One region of the Burkholderia sp. AW33-5 genome, then DNA from elsewhere that is predicted to be linked to it. Evidence: predicted binding sites of a transcription regulator. Region 1 holds the regulator's gene; the other holds the start of a gene.
The links. The regulator HrcA, encoded in region 1, represses chaperone genes, less so after heat shock. The targets are predictions, from matches to a motif close to TTAGCACTCNNNNNNNNNGAGTGCTAA.

Region 1 (3,862 bases):
GTCGACCAGCATCTCGCCGAGCTCGCGCAACTGCGCGAGCGTCGCGCTGGTGCCGTTGATGAATGCGCGCGAGCGGCCGTTCGCGTCGATCACGCGGCGCAGCATCACGGTGTCCTCGGCGTCGAACGCGTGTTCGTCGAGCCAGCGCGCGACGCGGTCGTGCGGCGTGAATTCGGCGGTGATGTCGGCGCGGCCGCAGCCGGCGCGCACGACGCTCGCGTCGGCGCGTTCGCCGAGCGCGAGGGCGAGGGCATCGATCAGGATCGATTTGCCGGCGCCGGTTTCGCCGGAAAAGACGGTGAAGCCGCTGTCGAATTCGAGATCGAGCGCGGCGACGATGACGAAGTCGCGAATCGAGAGGTGGCGAAGCATGGTGTCGGGCTCGGGTGCGTCAGGACGCCTTGTCGTCTTCGTTCGATGCGTGTTCGTTCCAGTGCAGCTTCTTGCGCAGCGTCGCGTAATAGCTGTAGCCGACCGGGTGCAGGAACGGCACCGTGTGCTTCGAGCGGCGCACCTCGATCGTGTCGTTCAGCTCCAGTGCGGTAAACGACTGCATGTCGAAGTTCACGTTGACGTCGCGGCCGCCGACGATCTGGATCGCGATCTTCGAATCGTCGGGCAGCACGATCGGCCGGTTCGACAGCGCATGCGGCGCGATCGGCACGAGCACGATGCCCTGGAGTTGCGGGTGCAGGATCGGCCCGGCCGACGACAGCGCGTACGCGGTCGAGCCAGTCGGCGTGGCGACGATCAGGCCGTCCGAACGCTGGTTGTACATGTACCGGCCGTCGACCGACGCACGCAATTCGACCATCCCGGAAAAGCCGCTGCGGTTCACGACGACGTCGTTGAACGCGAGTGCGTGGTAGATCGGTTCGCCGTCGCGCACGATCCGGGCCTCGAGCAGCGAGCGCTCCTCGCGCTCGAACTTGCCCGACAGGATCACCGGGACGCGCGCCTGCATGTCGGCCGCCGCGATGTCCGTGATGAAGCCGAGCCGCCCGTGGTTGATCCCGATCAGCGGTGTCTTGTACGGCGCGAGCTGGCGGCCGATGCCGAGCATCGTGCCGTCGCCGCCGAGCACGACCGCCACGTCCGCGCGCGCGCCGATTTCCGCCGGAGTGAGCGCCGGATAGCCGGAGATGCCGATCTCGCGCGCGGTTTCGGCTTCGAACACGACCTCGAAGCCGAGCTTCGCGATACAGCCAGCCAGCGTGGCGAGCGGCTCGGCGATGCCGGGCGTGTTGCTCCGGCCCACGAGCGCGACAGTATTGAACTGATTACCGGTTTTCATGCCGGCATTACACCATAGCTCGTTGACGAAAAGAACCGGCTGTGTGAAGACGGGGCCGGATCGGTCAGCCCGCGCGACAGTGGCCGCGGCCACTCGCCGTGCTCGCGCGGTTGCGCTAAAATTTTCCACCATGCTAGATCCTCGCGCACGAACCCTCCTGAAAACCCTGATCGAACGGTATATCGCCGACGGTCAGCCGGTCGGCTCGCGCACGTTGTCCCGTTACTCGGGGCTCGAGCTGAGCCCGGCAACGATCCGCAACGTGATGTCCGACCTGGAGGAGCTCGGCCTCGTGTCGAGCCCACACACGTCGGCCGGCCGCGTGCCGACGCCGCGCGGCTATCGCCTGTTCGTCGACACGATGCTGACGGTCGAGGCGCCGATCGATGCCGAGGCCGTCGCGCGCCAGGTGCAGAACACGCTGCAGGCCGGCGAACCGCAGCAGCGGGTGGTGGCCGCCGCGGCGAGCGTGCTGTCCAACCTTTCGCAGTTCGCGGGTGTCGTGCTGACGCCGCGCCGCAGCCACGTGTTCAAGCAGATCGAGTTCATGCGGCTGTCGGACAAGCGCATCCTGCTGATCATCGTCACGCCCGAGGGCGACGTGCAGAACCGGATGCTCGCGACGCCGCGCGACTATTCGCCGTCGCAGCTCACCGAGGCGTCCAACTACATCAATGCGCATTTCGCCGGGCTGTCGTTCGACGAGGTGCGCCGCCGCCTGCGTGACGAGATCGACCAGCTGCGCGGCGACATGACCACGCTGATGCATGCGGCCGTGACGGCCAGCACCGAGGTGCCCGACACCGAGGACACCGTGCTCATTTCCGGCGAGCGCAACCTGCTCGAAGTGGCGGATCTGTCGTCCGACATGGCGCGGCTGCGCAAGCTGTTCGACGTGTTTGACCAAAAGACGGGCCTCCTGCAATTGCTCGACGTGTCGAGCCACGCCCAGGGCGTGCAGATCTTCATCGGCGGCGAATCGACGCTGGTGCCGATCGAGGAAATGAGCGTCGTGACCGCACCCTACGAGGTGAACGGCCAGATCGTCGGCACGCTCGGCGTGATCGGCCCGACCCGCATGGCGTACAACCGCGTGATCCCGATCGTCGACATCACCGCGCGGCTGCTGTCGCTCACGCTGAGCCAGCAATAACCCGAACCGATACCGTTCCGCCATCGTGCCGCGACGCCGCGTGCGCCGCCAGTCGGCCGAACGGCCAGCCGACCCGAGCGAGGCGGCCCGCTATAATTGAGGGCCGTCCGACTGCGTGCCCCGAGCACGTTCCTGCCCATGCGTTTCGATCTTGAACCGCCTTCGAGCGTTGCGGCCGCCCATCGCATCGGCGTGCTGCTGATCAATCTCGGCACGCCCGACGCTCCGACGCCGCGCGCGGTGCGGCGCTATCTGGCCGAATTCCTGTCGGATCCCCGCGTCGTCGAAATCCCGCAGGTCGTCTGGCAGGTGCTGCTGCGCACGCTGATCCTGCCGCTGCGCGGCCGCGCGTCCGCGAAGAAATATGCGGCCGTCTGGATGCCCGAGGGCTCGCCGCTGCGCGTGTATACCGAGCGCCAGACCGAAGGCGTGCGCCACCTGCTCGCATCGAACGACTACCAGGTGACGGTCGACTATGCGATGCGCTACGGCAGCCCGGGCATTGCGCAGGCACTCGCGCAGTTCAAGCGCGCGGGCGTCGAGCGCGTGCTGCTGATGCCGATGTATCCGCAATATTCGGCGTCCACCACCGCGACCGCGTTCGATGCCGCATTCGCCGCGCTCGCGCGGATGCGCAACCAGCCGGAAGTGCGCACGGTGCGGCAATATGCCGACCATCCCGCCTACATCCATGCGCTCGCCGAGCAGGTGCGCCAGTACTGGGCGCAGCACGGCCGGCCCGACTTCGCGGCCGGCGACAAGCTCGTGCTGAGCTTTCACGGGGTGCCGAAACGCACGCTCGACCTGGGCGACCCCTATCATGAACAGTGCCAGCAGACGGGCGCGCTGCTGATGGCCGCGCTCGGGCTGTCGACGCTCGAGTGCCGCGTGACGTTCCAGTCACGCTTCGGCAAGGCCGAGTGGCTGCAGCCGTACACGGCGCCGACGCTGCGCGAACTCGGTGAGGCCGGCGTGCGGCGAGCGGACGTGTTCTGTCCCGGTTTTACGGCCGATTGTCTGGAGACGATCGAGGAGATCGGGATGGAGGTACGCGACGAATTCATCGCGGGCGGCGGTCAGGCCTTCCACCGGATTCCGTGCCTGAACGGCGCGCCCGCGTGGATCGGCGCGGTGGGCGAGATCGTCGCCGAGAATCTGCAGGGCTGGCCGGTGAAGGCCGCGCAGCCCGAAACGGTGAGTTGAGCGCGATGAACTACAAGATTTCGACGGAACCCGGTGCGAAGCTGCGCATCGACAAATGGCTATGGGCAGCGCGCTTCTTCAAGACGCGCTCGCTCGCGTCCGACGCGGTCGACAAGGGCCACGTGAAGATCGGCGGCGCGGCGGTCAAGCCGGCGAAGGACGTGCGCGTCGGCGACGAGGTCGAGATTGCGATCGACGGTGTCGTCTGGCAC
Region 2 (3,862 bases), on a different contig from region 1:
ATGACGTTCGAGATACGCCGGCGATGCGCAAATGCCCATCCTCTGTACGCCAAGCCGCCGTCCGACGAGCGTGCTCGTATCCGCAAGCTCGCCGATGCGCACCGCGATGTCGAATCCGTCGTTGACCAGGTCGGCCAGGCGATCGCTGAACGACACGTCGATTTCAAGCCGCGGATGACGCTCGACGAGGCGCCGCACGACGGGCGCCACGCATTGCCGGCCGAACAGCACGGGCACGCTGATCCGCACGCGCCCGGTCGGCTCGCGCCGGCCCGCGTCGAGCGCGGCCTCCGTCTCGCCGAGTTCGGCCAGCAACCGCCGGCACTGCTCGTAATAGACGAGCCCTTCGTCGGTCAGGCCGAGCTGGCGCGTCGTGCGCTGCAAGAGCCGCGCGCCGAGCCGCTGTTCGAGCCGCGCGACGATCTTCGCCACGGCCGAGCGCGTCATGCCGAGGCGCAGCGCCGCCGCCGCGAAGCTGCCCGACTCCACGACGTCGACGAATTCGACGATGCCTCTCAATCGCTCGTCCATGCAGTTCCGCTCCGATGGAATGACAGGTTTGTGTCCGTACCGGCGACAATCGTTGGCCGAATTCTCGCCAATGTGTCCCGTTGCGCAACACTATGATAGTCCGGTCCATCCCGAAAAAGGAGCCGACATGCACGCATGGCAAATCAAACCGGGGGACGGCATTGCCGGGCTCCGGCGCATCGACGCGACGCTTCGCCCGGTCGGGCCGACCGACGTCGTCGTGAAAATCCACTCGGCAGGACTGAACTACCGCGACCTGATGTTCGCGCGCGGCGACTATCTCGGCATCGGCACCGACGCGCTGATACCCGTCGCCGACGGCGCCGGCGAAGTCGTCGAAACCGGTCGCGACGTCACGCGCTTCAAGCCGGGCGATCGCGTGATCAACACGTATTTCCCGCACTGGATCGACGGGCCGCCCACGCCGCCGAAGGTCTCGGGGTCGCCCGGCTCGCATTTCGACGGCGTGCTCGCCGAACGCTTCGTCTCCGACGAAACCGCGCTCGTCGGGATTCCTGCGCATCTCGACTACGACGAAGCGGCAACGCTGTCGTGCGCGGGCATCACCGCGTGGAATGCGCTGTTCGTCGACGGCGGGCTGAGACCGGGCGCGACGGTCGTGCTGCTCGGCACGGGCGGTGTATCGATCATCGCGCTGCAGCTTGCGCATGCGGCCGGACTGCGCACGATCGTGACTTCGTCGAGCGATGCCAAGCTCGAACGCGCCCGCGCACTCGGTGCGGACGCAACGATCAACTACCGCACGACGCCCGAATGGCAGCACGAAGTGCTGCGGCTCACCGACGGTGCGGGCGCGGATCTCGTCCTGGAAGTCGGCGGACACGACACGCTGCCGCGCTCGGTCGCCGCGACGAAGCTGGGCGGCATCGTATCGGTCATCGGCGGCCTCAGCAGCTTCGGCGGCCCCGAACTCGGGCTGCTGTCGCTGATCGGCGGCATTCGGAAACTGCATGGCCTCATGGTCGGCAGCCGCGCGATGCTCGACGACGTCGTGCGGCTCGTCGATGCGAAACGGATCAAGCCGGTGGTCGATCGCGTGTTCGGTTTCGACGAGGCGCCGCAAGCGTATGCATACCTGCAGTCGGGCCAGCATTTCGGCAAGGTCGTGATTCGCGTCGCGTCGTAACGGATCAAGGCGGCGCACGCCGCCTTCTCCTCGCTGCCGTCTCTACATCGCACTCTTCCGCGCCGGTACCCGCATCCGCGTACCGCACTCCTCCGCGTCGTCGACGCTCCCATAGCGCATCCACGCAAATGCATTTCGGAATCCGTTATTGGATCGCGCCGTCCCGCGTTTTTATACTCGTCAGCACTCTCCATCAAAGAGTGCCAGCCAATTTCGACGCAACAGAACAGGACGGACAGATGAGCCTACGCCCCTTGCACGACCGGGTCATCGTGAAGCGACTCGACCAGGAAACCACCACCGCCTCGGGCATCGTGATCCCCGACAGCGCCGCGGAAAAGCCCGACCAGGGCGAAGTGATCGCCGTCGGCCCCGGCCGCAAGGACGCGGACGGCCAGCGCATCGTGCCCGACCTTCAGGTCGGCGAACGCGTGCTGTTCGGCAAGTACGCAGGCCAGGCCGTCAAGGTGGACGGCAACGAATTCCTCGTACTGCGCGAGGAAGACATCGTCGCGGTCGTCAGTCAATAACGGAGTGCAATCATGGCAGCGAAGGAAATCATTTTCAGCGACGTCGCCCGTGCGAAGCTGACCGAAGGCGTCAACATTCTCGCCAATGCGGTGAAGGTCACGCTCGGGCCCAAAGGCCGCAACGTCGTGCTCGAACGCAGCTTCGGCGCACCCGTCGTCACCAAGGACGGCGTGTCGGTCGCGAAGGAAATCGAACTCGCGGACAAGCTGCAGAACGTCGGCGCGCAGCTCGTGAAGGAAGTCGCGTCGCGCACCAGCGACGCGGCCGGCGACGGCACGACGACGGCCACCGTGCTCGCGCAGGCGATCGTGCGCGAAGGCCAGAAATACGTCGCGGCCGGGCTCAATCCGCTCGACCTGAAGCGCGGGATCGACAAGGCGGTGGCATCGGCCGTCGACGAGCTGAAGAAGATCAGCAAGCCGACCACCACCAGCAAGGAAATCGCGCAGGTCGCGACGATCTCCGCGAACGGCGAGGAATCGATCGGCCAGCGCATCGCCGAAGCGATCGACCGTGTCGGCAAGGAAGGCGTGATCACCGTGGAGGACGGCAAGTCGCTCGCCGACGAGCTCGACGTCGTCGAAGGATTGCAGTTCGATCGCGGCTATCTGTCGCCGTATTTCATCAACAACGCCGACAAGCAGATCGCCGAAATCGAGAACCCGTACATCCTGCTGCACGACAAGAAGATCTCGAACATCCGCGACCTGCTGCCGGTGCTCGAACAGGTCGCGAAATCGGGCCGGCCGCTGCTGATCATCGCGGAAGACGTCGAAGGCGAAGCGCTCGCGACGCTGGTCGTGAACAACATCCGCGGCATCCTGAAGACGGTCGCGGTCAAGGCGCCGGGCTTCGGCGATCGTCGCAAGGCGCTGCTGGAAGACATCGCGATCCTGACCGGCGGCCAGGTCGTCGCCGAGGAGACGGGCCTCACGCTCGAGAAGGCGACGCTCGCCGAGCTCGGCCAGGCGAAGCGCATCGAGGTCGGCAAGGAAAACACGACCGTGATCGACGGCGCGGGCGATGCGAAGAACATCGAGGCGCGCGTGAGGCAGATCCGCGTGCAGATCGAGGAAGCGACCTCCGACTACGACCGTGAAAAGCTGCAGGAACGCGTGGCCAAGCTCGCGGGCGGCGTCGCGGTGATCAAGGTCGGCGGCGCGACCGAGATCGAGGTGAAGGAGAAGAAGGATCGCGTCGACGATGCGCTGCACGCGACGCGCGCGGCGGTCGAGGAAGGCATCGTGCCGGGCGGCGGCGTCGCGCTGATTCGCGTGCGGCAGGCGATCCGCGCACTCAAGGGCGCGAACGCCGACCAGGACGCGGGCATCAAGATCGTGCTGCGCGCGCTCGAGGAACCGCTGCGCCAGATCGTCACGAACGCGGGCGAGGAAGCGAGCGTGGTCGTCGCGAAAGTCGCGGAGGGCTCGGGCAACTTCGGCTACAACGCGCAGACCGGTGAATACGGCGACCTCGTCGAATCGGGCGTGCTCGATCCGACCAAGGTCACGCGCACCGCGCTGCAGAACGCGGCGTCGGTCGCGGGGCTGCTGCTGACGACCGATGCGACGGTGTTCGAAGCGCCGAAGGATGCGGTGCCGGCTACGGTGCCGGGCGGTCCGGGCGCAGGCGGTCCTGGGTTCGATTTCTGAC

Region 2: a site for HrcA is predicted at 1,859-1,885, ahead of ACV22V_RS01620 (co-chaperone GroES). Genes of this name have one in related genera too.

What each region holds. Positions count from the first base shown of each region.
Region 1 is NZ_JBSAXA010000007.1:90,596-94,457, forward strand. Features, by position in the region: gene recN (DNA repair protein RecN) at 1-372, opposite strand, end outside; gene ACV22V_RS14445 (NAD kinase) at 392-1,294, opposite strand; gene hrcA (heat-inducible transcriptional repressor HrcA) at 1,425-2,447, shown strand; gene hemH (ferrochelatase) at 2,586-3,650, shown strand; gene ACV22V_RS14460 (RNA-binding S4 domain-containing protein) at 3,656-3,862, shown strand, end outside.
Region 2 is NZ_JBSAXA010000001.1:338,176-342,037, reverse strand. Features, by position in the region: gene ACV22V_RS01630 (LysR family transcriptional regulator) at 1-531, opposite strand, end outside; gene ACV22V_RS01625 (zinc-dependent alcohol dehydrogenase family protein) at 659-1,678, shown strand; gene ACV22V_RS01620 (co-chaperone GroES) at 1,918-2,208, shown strand; gene groL (chaperonin GroEL) at 2,221-3,861, shown strand.